Regions from separate parts of the Rothia sp. HMSC073B08 genome, predicted to be linked through region 2. Evidence: predicted binding sites of a transcription regulator. Region 2 holds the regulator's gene; each other region holds the start of a gene.

Region 1 (7,148 bases), on a different contig from region 2:
CTCTCGGCTGCGTACGCCACGGCGGCTACATCGGCTTCGTGGGCGTGCCGCACGACAGCTCCATCGGCACCGATAAGCTCTTCGGCAAGCAGGTTCACCTGGAGGGTGGCCCCGCCCCCGTGCGCAAGTACCTGCCGACCCTCATCGACCTGATTTACAAGGGCGAAATTGAGCCCGGCCGCGTCTTCGACATGGTTCTGCCCATTGACGAGGCGGCTAAGGGTTACGAGGCAATGGACCAGCGTACCGCCACCAAGGTTCTGCTGACCATGCCGTAATACCTGCTGTAGCACCGGTTCCTATACCGGCTCCTGTACCGGCAGCCCGGCATGTATGCGCTACTAATCCCCGCACCGATCCTGCCGCTCCACGTGAGCGGAGGTCACCGGTTGCGGGGATTAGTGCATTAAAAATTGGGTTTATTTGTCGGAGTTCGGCGAGGTGAGGGACAAATGAGTGAGCTAAGGCATAGAATAAAAGAGCATGATTCGTACAACTCGAAGGATGACAATGACGAAGAAGCCTTTCCCTTCCGACCTCGAAATCGCACTTGCCGCCGATCTTTGGCCTATTAACAAGATCGCAGCAGACAACGGCATCAGCGAAGATCGCCTTGAACCCTACGGCAAGTATGTCGCTAAGGTCCTCCTCGACGAAACCACCAACGCAGAGACCGCCCGCAAGCGCGGCTCCAAGTACATCGTGGTTACCGCAGTCACCCCCACCCCGCTCGGTGAAGGTAAGACCGCAACCTCCGTCTCCCTCGCACAGGGCTTCGCCCAGACCGGCCGCAAGGCAATCCTGGCTCTGCGTCAGCCCGCAATGGGCCCGACCTTCGGCATCAAGGGCGGCGCAGCGGGCGGCGGCTACTCCCAGATCGTTCCCATGGAGAAGCTGAACCTGCACCTGACCGGCGACTTCCACGCCGTCACCGCAGCACACAACCTGCTTGCCGCCATGATTGATAACCACCTGCACCACGGCAACGAGCTGCGCATCGACCCGCGCGCAATCGAGTGGCGCCGCGTCATCGACATGAACGACCGCTCCCTGCGCAACATCGTCGTGGGCCTGGGCGAACGCATGGACGGCGTGGTCCGCGAGACCGGTTTCGACATCACCAGCGCCTCCGAAATCATGGTGATTCTCTCGCTGGCAACCTCCTTCAAGGACCTGCGTGAGCGCCTGGCAAAGATCGTGATCGGACTGAACTACGACGGCGAGCCCGTCACCGCAGCCGACCTGAAGGCTGACGGCGCAATGTCCGTCATCCTGGCAGACGCTATCAATCCGAACCTGCTGCAGACCCTGGAGCACACCCCCGCACTGATTCACGCGGGCCCCTTCGGCAACATCGCAACCGGTAACTCCTCCGTGGTCGCCGACTACGTTGGTCTGGAGTACTCCGACTACGTGATTACCGAGGCTGGTTTCGGTGCCGATATGGGTGCGGAGCGTTTCTTCAACGTCAAGTGCCGCGTCTCCGGCCTGAAGCCGGACGCAGCAGTGCTCGTCGTAACCGTGCGCTCCCTGAAGTCCCACTCCGGCCTGTACAAGATCGTTCCGGGCAAGCCCCTGCCCGAAGGCATGCTGCAGGAAAGCCCCTCCGACGTGGAGAAGGGCGCAGAGAACCTGAAGAAGCACATCGAGATTGTGCGCAACTTCGGTGTTCAGCCGGTCGTGGCAATCAACGCCTTCCCGACCGACTTCGAGTCCGAGCACGAGACCATCCGCCGTATTGCTGAGGAAGCCGGTGCTCGCGTCGCTATCCACCGCGGTGTGGCTGAGGGCGGTAAGGGCACCACCGACCTGGCGGACGTGGTTGCTGAGGCATGTGACGACGTTTCGGATCTGAAGTACACCTACGATCTTGAGGACTCCATCGAGACCAAGATTGAGAAGGTTGCGACCAAGGTCTACGGCGCGGACGGCATTTCGATTGCTCCCGCTGCCGCTAAGCAGCTGAAGCGTTTCGCTGAGCTGGGCTACTCGCACCTGCCCGTGGTTATCGCGAAGACCCACCTGTCCATCTCTTCGGATGCAACTCTGAAGGGCGCACCGACCGGCTGGACTCTGCCCGTGCGCGAGGTTCGCCTGGCTGCAGGTGCTGGCTACGTCTACGCTATCTGCGGCACCATGCGCACTATGCCGGGTCTGAGCAAGAGCCCCGCAGCTGAGCGCATCGGCTTCGACGAGAATGGCGTGATGATCGGCCTGTCCTAAGGCGGCTGTTCCAGCTGATTTATAGCTAGTGGAGGCGGCGCTCCTTCCCCACAGCGGGGGAGAGGCGCCGCCTTTGCTGTAGCCTGTGGCGCTTTTGTGGAGTGGCTCTGCCCCAGATATATGGAAGCATGAGGGGCGAATACGAGGTGCGCAACGCTTGAGGGCGGGGGAGCGGAGCTCTTGAAAATAGAGTGAAACTAGGTTGCAGCCAGGCTACAACCCGGGCTGAAACTAGGCTGCAACCAGGCATCAACCAGGGGGAGTGAAGGATCCTGAAACCCCTAGTGGAGGGGTCTTTCAACCTTTCATTGAGGCTTCTATAGCGCCTGTTTTGAGGGCGGAATTGGTACGTGCTGGTTAATAATTGGGCTCTATTTGTGCTTGAAGGTCAGGTTTTATTAAACAATCTGTAGAGGTTGATTTTTTAGTGACACACTGTCTTGCATTTTGTGAAAATACGGCATTGACTAGGTATTTTGCTTTTTGAAAGGGGTTTTAATGGGTGCACTCAGTGAACCTGAAAGTGGGGCTGATGTTATTGTTTTGTAATAAAACCTCTACTTTAGGGGGTACCTACAGGGGTAAAACAGACCAATTGATTTTGCCCTCGCGCGAATAATTGTGTAGATTTTGAACGGTGAGCAGTACATTTTTTCCCGCTTATGAAGTTGCAAGTACTTGAAGATACTTTCACCTTAACCCTCTACTTCCGCAGAATACCGGGCTAAAACTGGGTATTGAACCTTTGGGATTGCCGAGTGCGGAGCTTAAGTTAAAGGTGCACCGAAGTGCCAAAAGAGGGAAATTCTAAAATTATTTTGGGTGAAATAAGTCACGCTAAAACTCGAAAAAAATGAAATTGGTACGTATGGATACCCTAAAAAACACCTGTTTTTATTACAGAATGATTACAATGAGGTGCGGGTCACTAAATCCGGCTCTCCGTACCAAATTGGGTGGTAAAACAGCCCCCAAAAAGTTCGCTACTATTGAGTCATCAAGTAATCGTGAGATTTCCAAAGTCCTCGGGTTGCTTGTGTTTGAGTGAGTGATAGATACCCCTGGGTGTCATGAGAAGCGACTGTGTATCGATGCGCAGTCGCTTCTCTGTTTAACTTTTGAATTTCAGTGGAACCTCAGCCGGGCGGAATCCAGTCGGAACCTAATCCGCGCTGAACCCAATCCGTACCGAGCATGCTCCAGAATCTGTTCCCTGTGCATCCCGCACATGCATCCCGCACATGTATCCCGCGCGTTCAACGCCGAATGCGCTGATAGGGGAGCGAACCGCATAGGCGCATGCTGTGCGGTCACAACCCCTACACTGGAACTATGACTACTTACCCCGAACCCACCCTCATCTTCGAGAACCCCGAACTGACCGTCCGTGCGTTCAGCGTCTCCGAGATGGACAACAGCGTCTACCTCATCACCATGCGCGCCACCGGCGAGCAGGTGCTCATCGACCCTGCAGACGACGCAGAAGAACTCTACGCTTTCACTCTCGACGCGCTCCTGAACGACTGCCCGCAGCTCGAACTGGCAGATGGTGAAGAACGCCGCGTGCGCGTCATGGAGAAGGAAGAGGACTTCAACTCCATCAGGCCCCGCGCAATCGGTCTGACCGGCATTCTGGTTACCCACGGCCACTGGGACCACATCCGCGCTATTAAGGAACTCGACCGTCTCACCGGTGCCGTGACCTCCGCGGGTGCAGCTGACGCTGCTGAGATTAAGGAACTGGAAGACTACACCATCGAAGAAGAGCTGACCGGCGGCGAAAGCTTCGACTTCTACCTCTCTGATACCGTCATCCGCGCCCTGCACGTGCCCGGCCACACCCCCGGATCCATCGTCTACACCCTCGAAACCACCTGGGAAGACGGCACTCCCGCAACCCTGCTGTTCACCGGCGACGCCCTCTTCCCCGGCGGCGTGGGCAAGACCGACTCCCCGCAGCAGTTCGGTGAGCTCTTCTCCAACGTGCTCGAAAAACTCTTCGGAGGCTTCGAAGACGACGCCATCGTACTGCCCGGCCATGGCCGCTCCACCACCCTCGGCGACGAGCGCCCCCACCTGGAAGAGTGGGGAACCCGCGGCTGGTAAATCGCGCCTGACAGTCCGCTTCATATAAGTACTGCACCCTCATGCCTTCACCGGCCGCATAATCCCGCTGGTGAAAGGCGTGAGGGTGTAGAATTTAAATTCGAAGATAAGACGAAAGGATTTTCGATGACACCCCGCCCGGCACACGGTAGCACCGCACTCAAAGCGAACGACCTGACCAGTATCCGGGTTCAGGGTGCCCGCGAAAACAACCTCAAGAACGTAGACCTCACCATTCCGCGTGATGCGATGGTCGTCTTCACCGGCCTCTCCGGCTCCGGTAAGTCCTCCCTCGCCTTCGACACCATCTTTGCGGAAGGTCAGCGCCGCTACGTCGAGTCGCTCTCCTCCTACGCCCGCATGTTCCTCGGACAGGTCGACAAGCCCGACGTAGACTTCATCGAGGGTCTCTCCCCGGCGGTGTCTATCGACCAGAAATCCACCTCCAAGAACCCGCGCTCAACCGTCGGTACCATCACCGAAATCTACGACTACATGCGTCTGCTCTGGGCGCGCATCGGCCACCCGCACTGCCCCGAATGCGGCGAAGAAATCACCCAGCAGACCCCGCAGCAGATTGTGGATATTCTGCAGGAGTACCCCGAACGCACCCGCCTGCAGATCCTCGCACCCGTCGTCAGCGCACGTAAGGGCGAGTTCGTAGACCTCTTCAAGGACCTGCTGACCCAGGGCTATTCGCGCGCCCGCGTGGACGGCGAAACCGTGCAGCTCTCCGACCCGCCCAAACTCGCCAAGCAGTACAAGCACACCATCGAGGTGGTCGTCGACCGCATCGTCATTAAGGACGGTATTCACCAGCGCCTGACCGACTCCATCGAAACCGCGCTCAAGCTCGCCGACGGCCGCGTGCTCATCGACTTCGTGGACCGCGAGCAGGACGACCCCGAACGCACCCGCTCCTTCAGCGAAAACCTCGCCTGCCCCAACAACCACCCGCTGCAGATCGACACCATCGAGCCGCGCGCCTTCTCCTTCAACTCGCCATTCGGCGCATGTAGCGCCTGCGACGGCATCGGCTCGCGCCTGGAAGTAGACACCGAACTGCTCGTACCAAACCCCGATCTAACCCTCGGCGAGGGCGCTATCGCACCCTGGTCGCAGGGCAAAGCAACCACTGAATACTGGCTGCGCCTGCTCGCAGGCTTGGGGGAGGAGCTCGGCTTCGACCTGAACACCCCCTTCAAGGACCTGCCCGCCAAGACCCGCGCCGCCATTCTGGACGGCAAGGACTACAAGGTTGAGGTGTCCTACCGCAACCGATTCGGCCGCGAACGCCGCTACACCTCCGGGTTCGAAGGCGTGAAGGCGTACATTAAGCGCAAGCACGAAGAAACCGAATCGGACTTCGCCCGCGACCGCTACGAACAGTACATGCGCCAGGTCGCCTGCCCCTCCTGCGGTGGCGCGCGCCTAAACCCGACCATCCTCGGCGTGAAGGTCGGCGGCAAGTCCATCGCAGACATTACCGACATGTCCCTGGCTAACGCGCTCGCCTTCGTGCGTAGCCTGCAGCTTAGCCCCCGCGAAGCCAAGATTGGCGAGCAGGTCCTCAAGGAAATTGACGCGCGCCTGCAGTTCCTGCTGGACGTGGGTCTGGACTACCTGACCCTCTCACGCTCCGCTGGTACGCTCTCCGGCGGTGAGGCGCAGCGTATCCGCCTCGCAACCCAGATTGGTTCGGGCCTGGTCGGCGTGCTCTACGTGCTCGACGAGCCTTCTATCGGCCTGCACCAGCGCGATAACCGCCGCCTCATTGAAACCCTGACCAAGCTGCGCGATATGGGCAACACGCTTATCGTGGTTGAGCACGACGAAGACACCATGCGCGAAGCCGACTGGATCGTGGACGTAGGACCCGGCGCCGGCGAGCACGGCGGCGAAATCGTACACTCCGGCAGCTTTGAGGAGCTGCTGAAGAACACCAAGTCCATTACCGGCGACTACATGGCTGGCCGCCGCAGCATTGAGGTGCCCGCATCCCGCCGCCCCGTGGACAAGGAACGTCAGCTGATCGTGCGCGGCGCCCGCGAAAACAACCTCAAGAACGTGACTGTGTCCTTCCCGTTGGGCGTGTTCACCGCGGTGACCGGTGTGTCCGGCTCGGGTAAATCGACCCTCGTCAACGACATTCTGTATACCTCCCTGGCGAACAAGCTCAATGGCGCCAAGCAGGTACCCGGTCGCCACAAGAGCATCGACGGGCTGGAACACCTGGACAAGGTCATTCACGTGGACCAGTCGCCCATCGGTCGTACCCCGCGCTCGAACCCCGCCACCTACACCGGCGTGTTCGACCACATCCGCAAGCTGTTTGCAGAGACCAGCGAAGCGAAAATGCGCGGCTACACCCCGGGTCGATTCTCCTTCAACGTCAAGGGCGGCCGCTGCGAGGACTGCTCCGGCGACGGCACCCTGAAGATTGAAATGAACTTCCTGCCGGACGTGTACGTGCCCTGCGAAACCTGCCACGGCAAGCGCTACAACCGCGAAACCCTCGAAGTGCATTACAAGGGCAAGACCATCGCCGACGTACTCGAAATGCCCGTGGAAGAAGCCGCAGAGTTCTTCGCCGCATTCACCCCGATTGCGCGCCACCTGAACACCCTCGTGGACGTGGGCCTGGGCTACATTCGCCTGGGCCAGCCCGCAACCACCCTCTCCGGCGGTGAAGCGCAGCGCGTGAAGCTCGCAACCGAACTGCAGAAGCGCTCCAACGGCCGCTCCATCTACGTGCTGGACGAGCCGACCACCGGCCTGCACTTTGAAGACATCCGCAAGCTGCTCGCCGTGCTGCAATC
Region 2 (7,148 bases):
CCGGTGCGAAGGACGCCCTGACCCTGCTGGATGAGGCGGTTGCCGCCACTGGCGGTCAGAATCGTGCCGGTCAGCGCACCATGGCGGCGCATGTGGCGCAGGCTCTTGAACTGCAGCGTCACCTGCTGGTCCAGGCGGGTACCGGTACCGGTAAGTCCCTGGGCTACCTGGTTCCTGCCCTGGCGCGGGTGGGGGAGTCGGACCAGCCGATTGTGGTTGCGACGGCGACCCTTGCCCTGCAGGCGCAGATCGTGAACCGCGATATTCCGCGTCTTCTACAAGCGCTGGAGCCGCGCCCTGAATCGCAGGCGCAGGTGGCTCTGCTCAAGGGCCGCAATAACTACCTCTGCCTGCACAAGCTGGAGGGCGGCTACCCGGAAGACGAGCCGGATGCTCTCTTTGACATGCCTTCTTCGACCTCCCGCGTGGGTGAGGAAGTGGTGCGCCTGCGCGAGTGGGCCGACCGCACGGAGACCGGCGACCGTGACGAGCTGAAGCCCGGCGTCTCTGACCGCGCATGGGCTCAGGTATCGGTGAGCGCCGCCGAGTGTCTGGGCCGCCGCTGCCCGCTGGTGGAAGAGTGCTTTAGCGAGATGGCGCGTAGCCGTGCCGCTGAAGCTGATATCGTCATCACGAACCACGCCCTGCTGGCGATTAACGCTTTCGAGGGCATGAAGGTTCTGCCCGAACATGAGACGGTCATTATTGATGAGGCTCATGAGCTGGTGGACCGCGTGACCGGTGCCGTGTCTGGTTCTTTGACGGTTGCGATGGTTCGCCGTGCGGCGCGTAGCGTAAAGAAGCATTCGAAGGCTGATTCCGGCGCATTGGAAATGGCTGCCGGCACCTTGGAGACCGCGTTCGAGGGTCTTGCCGAAGGCCTGCTGAAGGGCCTGGACGGTCGCCTTTTGACTGCTATTTCTGCGGTCAACGATGCCGCCCGCACCGCCCTGTCCGATACCAAACCGGACGGTCAGGACGTTGACGCCGGCCTGCAGATGGCGCGCTCGCGTGTCTCTGAGGTACACGATATGAGTAGCCGCATCCTGGAGGCTTCGGGCGAGCAGGACGTGCTGTGGATTTCTCGTCAGGGTGGTTGGGAGAACGGCCGCTATGTGGCTGCTTCCGATACCGACCCGGCGACCCTGAACATCGCCCCCTTGAGCGTCGGTTTGCAGCTACGTGACGGTCTGTTCGCTGACCGCACCGTGATTCTGACGAGTGCGACCCTGACAGTGGGTGACTCTTTTGACGTTGCCGCCGGTGCCCTGGGACTGCAGGGTGAGGGCGCGCCGCGCTGGACGAGCATCGACGTAGGTTCGCCTTTCGACTACCGCAAGCAGGGCATCATGTACGTCGCCGGGGATTTGAAACCTCCGGGATTCGGTGTGCATGAAGGTCAGCTGGAGCGTCTGCGTGAGCTGTGCGAGGCGTCGGAAGGCGGTGCCCTGGGCCTGTTCTCCTCGAAGCGTGCCGCCGAGCGTGCCGCCGAATACATGCGTGAGCACAGCGACCTGAACATTCTTCTGCAGGGCGAGTCTTCGCTCAAGGCTCTGGTGGAAGAGTTCAGCGAGGACGTCGATTCGTGCCTGTTCGGCACGATGAGCCTGTGGCAGGGCGTGGACGTTCCCGGTGACTCTTGCCGCCTGGTGGTGATGGACCGCATCCCGTTCCCCCGCCCGGATGACCCGATTGCGCAGGCTCGTACGGAGGCAGTGAACCGTCACCGCGGTAACGGCTTTATGGCGGTTTCTGCTCACCACGCGGCGATTCGTATGGCGCAGGGCGCCGGTCGCCTAATCCGTTCGGTGTCTGACCGCGGCGTGGTGGCTGTGCTGGATTCTCGTGTAGCAACCAAGCGTTACGGCGGTTTCTTGATGAAGGCTATGCCGCCGATGTGGTCGACCCAGAATAAGGCAGCCGTAATTGGCGCGCTGGCTCGTCTTTCGGCGAGTATTGAGCGTTAGCTCGGGTGGATTCCATTCCTGGCTGCACCGCACCTTCCGCTTTGGAAATATAGAAATCACCCTGGTGACACGTGAACATTCACGTGTCACCGGGGTGATTTTTATATAGAGCTAAAAGCCTAGCGGTTATGTCTCTAGAGACTGCATCTTTTAGAGACTACGCAGCACGGAGACGACCTTACCCATGACGGTTGCGCGGTCGCCCATAATCGGCTCGTAGTTGGAGTTGCGCGGCATGAGCCAGGTGTGGCCGTCGACCTGACGGAACACCTTCACGGTTGCTTCATCGTCGAGCAGAGCAGCAACGATATCGCCGTTGTCCGCGGTGTGCTGCTCGCGGACAACCACCCAGTCGCCGTCGCAGATTGCGGCGTCAATCATGGAATCGCCCTTGACCTTGAGCATGAACAGCTTGCCGTTACCGACCAACTGGCGGGGCAGGGCGAGCACATCCTCCACGGACTGCTCGGCAGTGATGGGACCGCCCGCTGCAATTCGTCCAACCAGGGGAACGGGTACGAGGTCCTCATCGCCAACTTCGAAGTTCGGCAGCTCGGGCAGGGACGAGGAGGAGCTACCGTGGATGCCGACGCCGTTCTCATCCAGCACCTCAATGGCGCGGGGGAGCTTGGGATCGCGGCGAATATAGCCCATAGTCTCGAGGCGACCAAGCTGGTGAGTGACCGAGGATAGGGACGCAAGACCCACCATGTCACCAATCTGGCGCATGGACGGCGGGTAACCCTTTTGTTCAATCTCGGTGCGGATCGCGTCAAGAATCTTCTGCTGGCGCGCGGTCAGCGCCGGACGGGGTGCTGTTGCCATTTCTTTTCCTTCGGTCTGTACTCCGACCTTGTATCCCGGTCGGGGCACGGATGGGTGCTTCACACGTTTTCTGATGGTGTCCTAAAAATTTTTTGGTTCTGCCGAAATGGGTCTTATCTCGTCAGGGGGTGGAGGAATTCTATCCGTGCCGAAGCGATACCGAAGCGATACACAGGCAACGAGTATGCGCCTCCGCCCTATAAAACTCAGCCAGCAGCACCTGCATTCGATACAGAACCAAGCTGTAACGGGTACAGAAACCTGCTGTGAGTAGGACTCATCAGGAGCGTGTGGAACGTCTCTTGACACCAGTGTAGAACACTGCACCGAAAAACTCAAACAAATATTCTAGATTTTTTCTTCGAAACTCGAAGAAATTTTTAGCACATCTCTGCTAGACTTTAGAACAAGAGTTCGTATATACTCTTGAATCTCTCCTGAAATTCGGGATTTGCGGGCGAATGTTCGAAAAATATTCGAAGATTCGACCCGGAGTCTTCCGGGAGACGAGAGCGAATGAGTGTTCGAATGTATTCGAATCCTCTGCCTCTCTCTTCGCATGATCTACCTCGGATGCTCTAGGAAGCATCTGGCGAAGAGAGAGCGCGGGGGATGGGGGGCTCAAAACTGGGGTACCCAAATCAACCCGGTGCATCCGAATGCTCTGACCTAACTACTAGGGACTAGCTACCCAATAGTTATCGCCTAACAATCACCACTCCATAGTTATCACTCAACTAGGACCTCCGAGCGGGTATCGCTCGGCATTGCTAGACCCGCGGGGCAACCCCGGGCGAGCTGAGAGAAAGGAACCACAATGACTACTGCAGCACCTATTGCTTCTCACGGCACTTCTGCACACCTTCCGGCAGGTTTGGTGGTACTTCACCCCGCCCGCACAGCGTCCGCCAGCACCGTGTCCGCCAGCACCGTGCAGGGGCGTTCTCGTGTGCCTGCGTCTTCGCAGTCTGTTCGCTCTTCTCGTGCGGCTCATGCACCCCGTCCCGCGCAGGAGGCTCAGCCCGCTCACGCTCCCGCCGTTTCTACCCCTGTTGTTTCTACTCAGGCATCTTCTGCGGCTCAGGCGCCTAGTGCGAAGAGTGTTCTTCTGGCTAAGGGCGGCGAGCTTCTGCGCTCGGTTCCCGGTTCTATTCGTCGTCTTGGCACTGTGCGCGGTTTTCTGAAGGGCCTGCCTCTGCTGACCTTGGCGGCACTGATTGTGCTCGGCGCTATTAGCTTCTTTGGCCCGGCGGCTTCTGCCTCCGTGGAGAACGCTTCGGTGACTCGAACCGTCATTGTGGTCAAGCACGGCGAGACCCTGTGGGATATTGCTCAGGCGGTGAATCCGCAAGGTGACACCCGTGATACTGTGGTTCGTATTATGGAGTTGAACTCGTTGACCAGCACCTCTGTTGATGCCGGTCAGCGTCTGGAAATCCCTCAGACTCAGCGCTAAGTACGGACCCGTGTGTGGTTGGCTTCTGCATGAGGTTGATGTCTTGACTCCGAATCCTTCATCTCTCAAGCTAGAGCGCTTGAGCCGAATTCTTGAGCCTATGAAATAGGAGCGCACCGATGCCTGTTCCCGTTGAACCCACACTCACCGAAATTGAATCTGCACAGGAAACTGAATCTGTACAGAATGCTCAGACTGCTCGTCCTGTGGTTGCTGTTTTGGGGGAACCCGGAACTCGTGGCGCCTTGGTGAAGCTTCTTCAGGATGCGGGGGCGGACGTGATCGTAACCGCTGTGCCCGATCAGCTGCGTGAGGCTGACGGCATGGTGGTTACCGGCGGTGCGAGCTCTCTTGAGGCGTACGAAGACCTGAAAGCTAAGGACGCTGAGCGTGTGATTGGCCGCCGCGTTGCCGGTGGTCGTCCGGTGCTGGTTGCCGGTGCGGCACTGAGCTGCCTCTTTGACTCTATTATGGTGGAGCATCCGCAGATGGGGCAGGTTCAGGTGCAGGGCATGGGGGAGTGGCCCGGCGAGGGCGTGGAGCTTTCTACCCGCGAGGTAACTCCCGGTGTTGCTACTTTGCGCCCGTCCGCCGATAGTACGCTGCTCAAGGATCTTGAGGGCGAGGCTCACTTCAAATCTGAGCACGGCGTTTTTGAGTGGGCTTTTGATCAGAGCATTGAATATATTGCCCCTCCGGCGGTGACTTGGACTGTCACCGAGCCCGCCTATATCGCGGCGGTTGAGAACGGTCCGCTGACGGCGGTGCAGTTCTGCCCGGTGGGCTCTGGCGAGCTGGGGGCGGAGTTTATGCGCCGCTGGGTTGCGTCCCTGGCGGTGACCGGTCGCCTGTCTTCTGAGTCTCTGTCTTCTGGAGACTCCGCTACTGCTGCGGGAGGTAACTAATGTCTGCACCCGTTCTTGAACTTCTGCCCGCTGTTGATATTTCTGAAGGCTACGCGGTGCGCCCGGTGGGTGGCACCCTGTCCGGTGGTGAGCAGCGCCTCGACCCTGTTGAGTCGGCTCTGACCTGGGTGAAGTCTGGTGCCCGCTGGATTCACCTGGTTGACCTTGATTTGGCATTTGGTCGCGGCACGAATACTGAGGTTCTGGCTGAGGTGGTTGCCGCCGTCCGTGCAGAGAATGCCCGCGGCTCCGCTCCGGTTCGTATTCAGGTCAGCGGCGGTGTGCGCAATGCTGAGAGTCTGGAGCGTGCCCTGAGTCTGAATCCGGACCGCGTGAACGTGACCAGTGCGGCGCTGACGGATTCTTCCTGGCTTGAAGGCACTCTGGCTCGTTACGCCGATTCTGATCTTCTGGCTCTTGGTCTCGATGCCCGCTATAACCCTGAGCGGGGCTGGGTGACGGTGGCTCGCGGTACCGACTGGTCGGGCCCTGATCTGGCGGAGGCGCTGGCGTGGCTGGAGGGCGCGGGCGTGCGCCGCTATATCGTCACGGATGTGAGCAAGGACGGTTCTCTGGCGGGTCCCGGTGCGGAGCTGCTGGATGAGGTGCTGGCGCAGACTGCCTGCCGGGTGGTGGCGTCCGGTGGTGTGGCGTCGCTGGCTGATCTTGAGAAGCTGCGTTCCATGGTGCCTCATGGTTTGGAGGGTGTGGTGCTTGGCAAGGCGCTGTATGTGGGTAACTTTAGTTTTGAGCAGGCTCTTGAGGCTGCTGGCTTCCGCTAAAGCTACCGTTCCCGCTAACCCGAACGGACTTTATATATGACGAAGCCCCGTCTTCCTCAGCGTGAGGGAGGCGGGGCTTCGTGATGACATAAACCAGGGGCGGCTTAGTAGACCAGCTGGTTTAGCGTACGTCCTGGTTTAGTACACGTGCTGGTTTAGTACACCGGGCCGGTGAGCTTTTCGCCGGGGCCCTTGCCGGGCTCGTCCGGGAAGGGGGAAGCCTCACGGAATGCCAACTGCAGGGTGCGCAGGCCATCGCGCAGGGGTGCTGCGTGCTGGGAGCCGATTTCGGGTGCTGCGGCGGTGACTAGGCCTGCCAGCGCGGTGATGAGCTTGCGTGCTTCGTCGAGGTCCTTGAGGTCGTCGGCGTTTTCGTCTGCTGCCAGGCCGCACTTGACGGCTGCGGCGCTCATCATGTGGATGGCCGCGGAGCTAATGATTTCGATGGCGGGTACGTCTGCGATGTCGCGCAGCTGTTCGTTGACGGCTTCGACCTGCTCCTCGGTGAGCTCGGTGTGGCCGTGGACGGGGGTTTCTTCTTCCGCGGTGAAGCGGAAGTTCGTGTTTTCAGTGCTCATAGTCTTAGAATCTCATATTTCGTTTGTTTCGGTAAATGCGTCCTTAAGAGTGGGCACTTCTGGGGACTTTCTGGAGGAGTCCCCGCAATTTTTATGGTGTTTTGCGTCTATTTCCTTGCGCCTGTCGGGGATTCTGCGGTATGGTTGTAGGCAGTTTGCAAGTGGAGCATGCCTCCCACCCGGTTGACCGCCGCAGGCGTTTGTTTGCGAGTTTTGAGGTGAACGGGTTTGTCCGCCGCTTTCGGCGTACGCTGGTTTGTGCCTCCGCTTGTGTAACTGCGGGGGCTTTTTTAGTGCCCGCAACGGATAGTATTCACGGGGAAACCCACAGAGCACAGGAGCTAGTCATTAGCGAACCACGCATTAACGATCGTATCCGCGTTCCCGAGGTCCGTCTTGTCGGTCCCGGTGGCGAGCAGGTAGGCGTTGTCCCTCTGAAGGACGCCCTGCGTCTGGCTGAGGACGCCGAACTCGACCTGGTCGAGGTTGCCCCGAACGCGAAGCCGCCCGTGTGCAAGCTCATGGATTACGGTAAGTACAAGTACGAAGCCGCAATCAAGGCTCGTGAATCCCGCAAGAAGCAGGCTAATGCCGTTCTGAAGGAGATCCGTTTCCGCCTGAAGATTGATACCCAC
Region 3 (7,148 bases), on a different contig from region 2:
TGGTAAGCATGTCCAAACCCCTCATTCGTCTTCTCGGCCAGGGCGTACGCGCCGCGACTAAGCTTCGCGGCGGCGGCTCCGCCTTCCCCGGCCTTGTCATGGAAAAATTGCACCCCGACTTCGTCGCTGAAGAGCTCGCGAAGCTGCCCTACGGCGTGGTTGTTGTCTCCGGCACGAACGGTAAGACCACCACCACGAAGATGGCTGTGCAGCTGCTTGAAGCTCAGGGTCTGAAGGTTTTCACTAACCGCACCGGTTCGAACTTTGTGCGCGGTGTCGCCGCGGCACTGCTGGGCGAGATGACCCTCGGCGGCAAGCTTGACGCTGATATTGCTGTGCTTGAGCTGGACGAGGCGCACGCCGTGCACTTCGTCAAGGCTGTCAAGCCCGATTACGCTCTGCTGCTGAACGTTCTGCGTGACCAGCTGGATCGCTTCGGTGAGATTGACACGACCCGCCGTATGCTGGCGACTGTCGCCTCCGCAACGACCGGCACCGTGGTGCTCAACCGTGAGGACCCGCGTATCCGCTCCCTCGCTGAGAACGTGCAGCCTGGCGTGACCGTCAAGTACTACGGTCTGGATGAGTCCCTGCGCTCGTACTTCCCCTCGGATGATGAGATGCGCGGCGGCACCGTCGCGAAGGCAACCCTGCCCGAGGCAGACGTCACCCTGACCGCGTTCTCCGGCACCTCCGCAACCTTCGACCTGGCGGGTGTGGAGCGAGTTGGCGAGATTAACCTCTACGGTATTTACAACATCTTCAACGCGGCTGGCGCTATGGCGCTGACCCGCGCCGTCATGGGCGAGAAGCTCAACGAAGATAAGCTCATCGCGGAGCTGGCGAAGATTACCCCCGCCTTCGGTCGCGGTGAGACCCTGAACGTGAACGGCCGCCCGCTGCAGCTGTTGCTCGTGAAGAACCCGAGCGGTTTCCGCCTATCCCTGGCGAGCGCGAACGCTGACGACTACGCCACCATGATCACGATTAACGACCAGTACGCTGACGGTCGTGACGTGTCCTGGCTGTGGGATGTTGACTTCGACAGCTTGAAGAAGACCGGCGTGCAGATGGTTTCGGGTGTGCGCGCCTGGGATATGGCGCTGCGCCTGGAGCATGACGGCGTGAAGGTTGACGAGGTCAACGAGAACCTCGCCGATGCGCTCAAGGGCTTCATTGCCTCCAGCGGTAACGCGCCCATGCGTATTTTCTGCACCTACACCGCAATGCTGGCTCTGCGTGAAGAGCTCGCAAAGATCACTGACGTTGAGAGGGTTTCCTAATGACGGCAACTCACACTTTTGAGGGCACCCCCGCCTCCGGCCCCAATAACGGTAAGACTCTGCGTATTCTGCAGCTGTACCCGCTCGACATGAACATTTACGGCGACTGGGGTAACACCCTGGCGTTGGCTCGTCGCGCGCAGGCGCACGGCTTTGACGTGCAGATTCTGGACCACAACCCCGGTCAGCCTTTCCCGGAAGATGTTGACATTATTCTGGGTGGCGGCGGTCAGGACTCGGGTCAGTCCGTGATTCAGGATGACCTGCACGCGAACGGTGACACGCTGCGCTCGCTGGCTGAGGACGGCGTGCCCATGCTCGTCATTTGTGGCCTGTACCAGCTGTTCGGCAAGGAATTCCGCACCCGTGAGGGTGAGGTGCTGAAGGGTATCGGCATTTTTGATGCGCACACCGTCGGCGGCGATGACCGCCTGATTGGCAACATCGTTGAGGAGTCTGCGGAGTTCGGCACCGTCATTGGTTTTGAGAACCACTCGGGCCTGACCTACCTGGGCGAGGGTTGCACCCCGCTGGCTACCGTCACTAAGGGTGAGGGCAACAACGTGACCGACTCGCATGAGGGTGCGCGCGTGCACAACGTAATTGGCACCTACCTGCACGGTTCGCTGCTGCCGAAGAACCCGAAGATTGCGGACTACCTGATTGAGCAGGCCGCAATTCGTCGCTTTGGCGAGTTCACGCCGAACACGATTGACGACTCGCTGGTGGAGAAGGCGCGCGCTTCGGCTGCGTCCCGCCCCCGCTAGCCTATTCCTGGCGGTGGCGTGCACTTTCTGAGGTGGTGTGCGCCTCCGCTACGGTATAGTTATGTGAGTACAGTACGGTGCGTGGGACGTTTCGCCGTGCCCGCACGGAGGTTTTGACTAAGGGAGATACGAATGTCCGGTCACTCTAAATGGGCGACTACTAAGCACAAGAAGGCTGCTATCGACGCTAAGCGCGCGAAGGCTTTCGCGAAGTTCATTAAGGCAATTGAAGTTGCAGCACGTATGGGCGGCGCTGATATTGCTGGTAACCCCGCTCTTGACCTGGCTGTGTCGAAGGCGAAGAAGAACTCCGTTCCTAACGACAACATTGACCGCGCAATCAAGCGTGGTGCTGGTCTGACCGGTGAGACCATTGACTACACCGAAATTATGTACGAAGCACGCGGCCCGCAGGGTACCGCTCTGTACATTGAGTGTCTGACCGATAACCGTAACCGCGCAGCGTCTGAGGTTCGCCTGGCTGTGACCCGTAACGGCGGCACCATGGCTGACCAGGGTTCGGTTGCGTTCCTGTTCGAGCGTAAGGGCGTTGCTGAGGTCACCAAGACTGACGGCCTGACCGAGGACGACGTTCTGATGGCTGTTCTGGATGCAGGCGCTGAAGAGGTTCTGGACGAGGGCGATATCTTCACCGTTGTTTCCGCACCGACCGACCTGCCCGAGATCCGTAAGGCACTGGACGAGGCTGGCCTGGAGTACAACAACGACGACCCGGTCTTCCGTCCGACCATGCAGGTTGACCTGGACGCTGAGGGTGCTAAGAAGTTCATGAAGCTGGCAGACGCTATTGAAGAGCTCGACGACGTTCAGAACGTCTACTCGAACGCTAACGTTTCTGCTGAGGTCATGGCAGAGCTGGAAGCTGAGTAATCACTCGGATTCTGATATCTGATGCTTGAAGAAGCCGCTCCTTTAACCGAGCCGCCGTAGGGTGGCTGGTTGGGGGAGTGGCTTCTTAGCGTCTGGGGCTATTTTGGGGATGCGCTGGGTACTTTTCGCGGGGCGCACGGTGACTGTTCACGCGGTGATTGTTTACGCGGTGACCGTGCTCGTGGCACACCCCGGTACCGGGTGCTAGGATTCTGAAGGGCTAGAATCTAGAGATTCTGTAGGGAGTTTGTCGAAAGGGGAGATGATGACCGCCGCTCAACCTGCCGCACGCGATAGCATGCGTGAGAACCGTACCGCCGCCGCCGTGGAGCGCGTGCCGGGTGCAACCCGCATCATGGGTGTTGACCCGGGTCTGACCCGCTGCGGTTTCTCCATGCTCGATATGACCGCCGACCGTAAGGCGCACTTCGTGAACGTGGGTGTTGCCGGCACGATCCCGGCGGAGTCCCTGGACCAGCGTATTCTCTGGATTTTCAACGCCGCCTCCCACTGGCTCGACACCTATAAGCCGGATGCCCTGGCGATTGAGCGTATCTTCGCTCAGGAGCAGGTGAACACGGTGATTGGTACGGCGCATGCTTCGGGCGCGGTGATTTCTGCGGCGGCGATGCGCGGCGTGCCGGTGTTCTTCCATACCCCCTCGGAGGTGAAGGCGGCGGTGACCGGTAGCGGCCGCGCCGATAAGGCGTCGGTGGGTCGCATGGTGACCCGCATTTTGGGGCTGGATTCCATGCCAAAACCCGCCGATGCTGCTGATGCCCTGGCGATTGCGATCTGTCACGGCTGGCGTGGCGGCGGCATCGGTTCGGGTATCAACATGGCGGCGCAGACGCAGACTCACCAGGGTTCACGCCCGGCGCAGGCTCGCCGTGGCGGGGCGTTGACTCCGGCGCAGCGTGCCTGGATGGAGGCGGAGGCGCGCGCTCGCCGCTAGAGGCGCTTTCGTGGGCTCTGGCGCCCCTCCTACTGGCTTGCGTATATTCGCTAAGAAGTTCGAATATATGCTTGATTTCAGAAGAAATATTCTAATATACTTGTAGTGTCTCCCCGTTGAACTGGGGGAGTGCGTTCTGTGGGTGCCGGAGTTCCCGGTGCCCGCACACTGCCGCGAGCCTCAATCTGTGGGCGCGGTGTTGAAAGGTGGAGAGAAATGATTGCATCCCTGACCGGTCGTGTGGCTCAGGTGGGCCTTGATCATGCGGTGATTAACGTGAACGGTTTCGGCATGCTCGTGTACGCCACTGCGCGTACTCTCTCCAAGCTGCGCACCGGTGAGGAAGCTACCGTGCTGACTACCATGATTGTGCGTGAAGAGTCGATGACTCTCTACGGTTTTTCGGAGCCTGCCGAGCGTGAAGTGTTCGATATGATGCTTTCGGTTTCTGGTATTGGTCCGCGTATTGCTCTGGCGGTGTTGAGTGTTCACACTGCTGCTGAGGTGGAGCGCGCCGTGGCGACCGGTGACGATAAGGCGTTCACGAAGGTTCCCGGTATTGGTCCGAAGGGTGCCCGCCGTATTGTGCTGGAGCTTGCCGGCAAGCTGATTCTCAGCGATGGCCAGACCGATGAGCTGCCGCTGAGCCAGGGCATTGTCTGGAAGCCGCAGGTGCTTGACGCTCTCACCTCTCTGGGCTGGAGCGAGAAGGACGCTTCCGCCGCTATTGACGCTTACGTGCAGCACAACCCTGCCGCAGAAACTGAGCCGGTGGGTGTGGCTCTGCGCGGTGTGCTCGCCTCCTTGGGTACTCAGAACACGGTGGGCCGCCACTAAACGGCGCGCCCTGTTCGACGTATCCCACTCAAACTTTTGTGAAAGAAGAATTCTATGAGCCAGAATCCCTATGAGCCGCAGCCCGCGGCGTCCCTGGTTTCCGGCGGGTATTTTCCCGGTCAGGTGCCCGGCACTCAGGCGTCTTCAGCTCCCGCCCAGCGCCTCGTGGCAATGGAAGAAGAGCCTGAAGAGAAGATGATTGAGGCGGCACTGCGCCCTAAGTCCCTGGATGACTTTGTGGGTCAGCGCCGTGTGCGTCAGCAGCTGTCCCTGGTGCTGGAGGCTTCGAAGATGCGTGGCCGTAGCGCCGACCATGTGCTGCTGTCGGGCCCTCCCGGTCTGGGTAAGACCACTCTCGCAATGATTATTGCGGCAGAGATGGAGGCGCCGCTGCGCATCACCTCCGGCCCGGCGATTCAGCATTCGGGTGATTTGGCGGCGATTCTGTCTTCGCTGACTCCCGGTGAGGTGTTGTTCCTGGATGAGATTCACCGTATGAGCCGCCCGGCTGAGGAAATGCTCTACATGGCGATGGAAGATTTCCGTGTGGACATTGTGGTCGGTAAGGGTGCGGGTGCGACTTCCATTCCGCTGGAGCTGCCGCAGTTCACCCTGGTGGGTGCGACGACCCGTGCGGGTCTGCTGCCCGGTCCTCTGCGTGACCGCTTCGGCTTTACCGGTCACTTGGAGTTCTACTCGGTGGAGGAGCTGGAGCTGGTACTGCGCCGCAGCGCGGGTCTGATGGATATGCAGATTACCTCCGAGGGTTTCACCGAGATTGCCGGTCGTTCCCGCGGCACGCCCCGTATTGCGAACCGTCTGCTGCGCCGTGTGCGTGACTGGGCACTGGTCAACGGCGTGGATCGCATTAACGCGCGTGATGCCGCAACCGCACTAGACATGTACGAGGTGGATTCGCGCGGCCTGGACCGTTTGGACCGTGCCGTGCTGGAGGCGCTGATTCACAAGTTTGGCGGCGGCCCGGTGGGTCTGTCCACCCTCGCCATTGCGGTGGGTGAAGAGACGGAGACTGTGGAGACGGTTGCTGAGCCGTACCTGGTGCGTGAGGGTCTGATCGGTCGTACCCCGCGCGGTCGTGTGGCTCTGCCCGCGGCGTGGGAGCACCTCGGCTTGGAAGCGCCGGAGATTCAGCTCTAGATCCGTATCAGCTTTAGGTCGGCACCAGCTGATAACACTGTAGTAGCCCGTGGGAGGTATCCGCCTCCTGCGGGCTTCTCTGTACCCCGGTTTCTGCAGGGGCGGTAGCTCTTCTGCAAGCGCGGCAGCTTTTCTACCGGTTCTGCAGGCGCTGTCGGGTTCCATTGGGCTCTGTCGGGCTCTGCCGGTCTTTACCAGTGACATAAAATTACGCCGAGAGAGTCCAAAACTCAGGTTAACCTCACAAAAACGCTGGTTCGGGGCGCTAAAGCTCATGCTCTCGCGTAGGATGGATACGTACTGTATCTACGATTCCACACCTTCTGGTACGCTCAACCCTCGCGGTGAGCGGCACGGGTGCGGATGTGAAAGTGAGACCATGGATCTTAACTTCCTCATCAACGTCATCATGACGATTGTCTTCTTTGCTGCAATTTTTTGGATTTTTACTTCCGCTAAGAAGAACCAGCAGAAGCAGCTTGAGGCGCTGCAGGCAATGCGACGTGCGCTCGTTCCCGGTGATCAGGTGATGACTGCTTCCGGCGTCTACGGCACCGTTGTCAGCACTGATCTTGAGAACAACAAGCTGCAGCTTCAGATTGCAGAGGGCGTTGTGATTACTGCGTCCATGAACGCGATCCTGAACCTTGTTGAGGATGAAGCCCCCGCAGCGCCCCTGACCGAGGACGCGTACGAGGCTACCGCATCCGAAGCTCCCGCTTCCGATACCTCTTCTGATACTGCTAAGTAATTCAGCGCGTATGAGCCCGGCGCCCAGTGAGCGGCGTCGGGTTTTCGCGTTACGGAATCTGTAGAACACTCAATACTATTCACACGAAGAAGGAACATTATGGCTAAGCGTTCACCGCTTGCAGCCGCGCGAGGGGCGCTCCTCTCGATGGTCCTGCTCATGGTTGTTATGGCTGCCGGTATTTTCGGCACCACCTACGCGGGAGGTTCTTGGGCACCGAAGCTCGCCCTGGACCTTTCGGGTGGTACTCAGATGATTCTTTCTCCGAAGGTCAATGGCTCTTCGGATGAGAACGTCTCCCAGGAGCAGTTGAACCAGGCGGTTGAGATTATTCGTCAGCGCGTTGATGGTGCCGGCGTTTCGGAGGCGGAGGTTACCACCTCCTTCGGCTCGGGTAATAACGTGGTTGTTTCGGTTCCCGGAACGATTAGCGCTGAGACTCGTCAGCTGATTCAGGCGTCTGCAAATATGACGTTCCGCCCGGTGCTGCTTTCTGGTGCCGGTAC

What was found. The regulator LexA, encoded in region 2, represses DNA repair genes until DNA is damaged. The targets are predictions, from matches to a motif close to TCGAACANNTGTTCGA.
Region 1: a site for LexA is predicted at 4,418-4,433, ahead of uvrA (excinuclease ABC subunit UvrA). Genes of this name have one in related genera too.
Region 3: a site for LexA is predicted at 3,956-3,971, ahead of ruvA (Holliday junction branch migration protein RuvA). Genes of this name have one in related genera too.

What each region holds. Positions count from the first base shown of each region.
Region 1 is NZ_KV811062.1:40,006-47,153, reverse strand. It holds gene HMPREF2884_RS04040 (zinc-dependent alcohol dehydrogenase family protein) at 1-278, shown strand, start outside; gene HMPREF2884_RS04035 (formate--tetrahydrofolate ligase) at 511-2,223, shown strand; gene HMPREF2884_RS04030 (MBL fold metallo-hydrolase) at 3,556-4,329, shown strand; gene uvrA (excinuclease ABC subunit UvrA) at 4,456-7,148, shown strand, end outside.
Region 2 is NZ_KV811046.1:18,193-25,340, reverse strand. It holds gene HMPREF2884_RS00520 (ATP-dependent DNA helicase) at 1-1,967, shown strand, start outside; gene lexA (transcriptional repressor LexA) at 2,118-2,792, opposite strand; gene HMPREF2884_RS08955 (LysM peptidoglycan-binding domain-containing protein) at 3,610-4,248, shown strand; gene HMPREF2884_RS00505 (type 1 glutamine amidotransferase family protein) at 4,368-5,153, shown strand; gene HMPREF2884_RS00500 (HisA/HisF-related TIM barrel protein) at 5,153-5,935, shown strand; gene HMPREF2884_RS00495 (DUF1844 domain-containing protein) at 6,091-6,513, opposite strand; gene infC (translation initiation factor IF-3) at 6,807-7,148, shown strand, end outside.
Region 3 is NZ_KV811062.1:8,611-15,758, reverse strand. It holds gene HMPREF2884_RS03945 (Mur ligase family protein) at 1-1,283, shown strand, start outside; gene HMPREF2884_RS03940 (type 1 glutamine amidotransferase) at 1,283-2,050, shown strand; gene HMPREF2884_RS03935 (YebC/PmpR family DNA-binding transcriptional regulator) at 2,183-2,941, shown strand; gene ruvC (crossover junction endodeoxyribonuclease RuvC) at 3,207-3,896, shown strand; gene ruvA (Holliday junction branch migration protein RuvA) at 4,113-4,733, shown strand; gene ruvB (Holliday junction branch migration DNA helicase RuvB) at 4,905-5,891, shown strand; gene yajC (preprotein translocase subunit YajC) at 6,271-6,642, shown strand; gene secD (protein translocase subunit SecD) at 6,742-7,148, shown strand, end outside.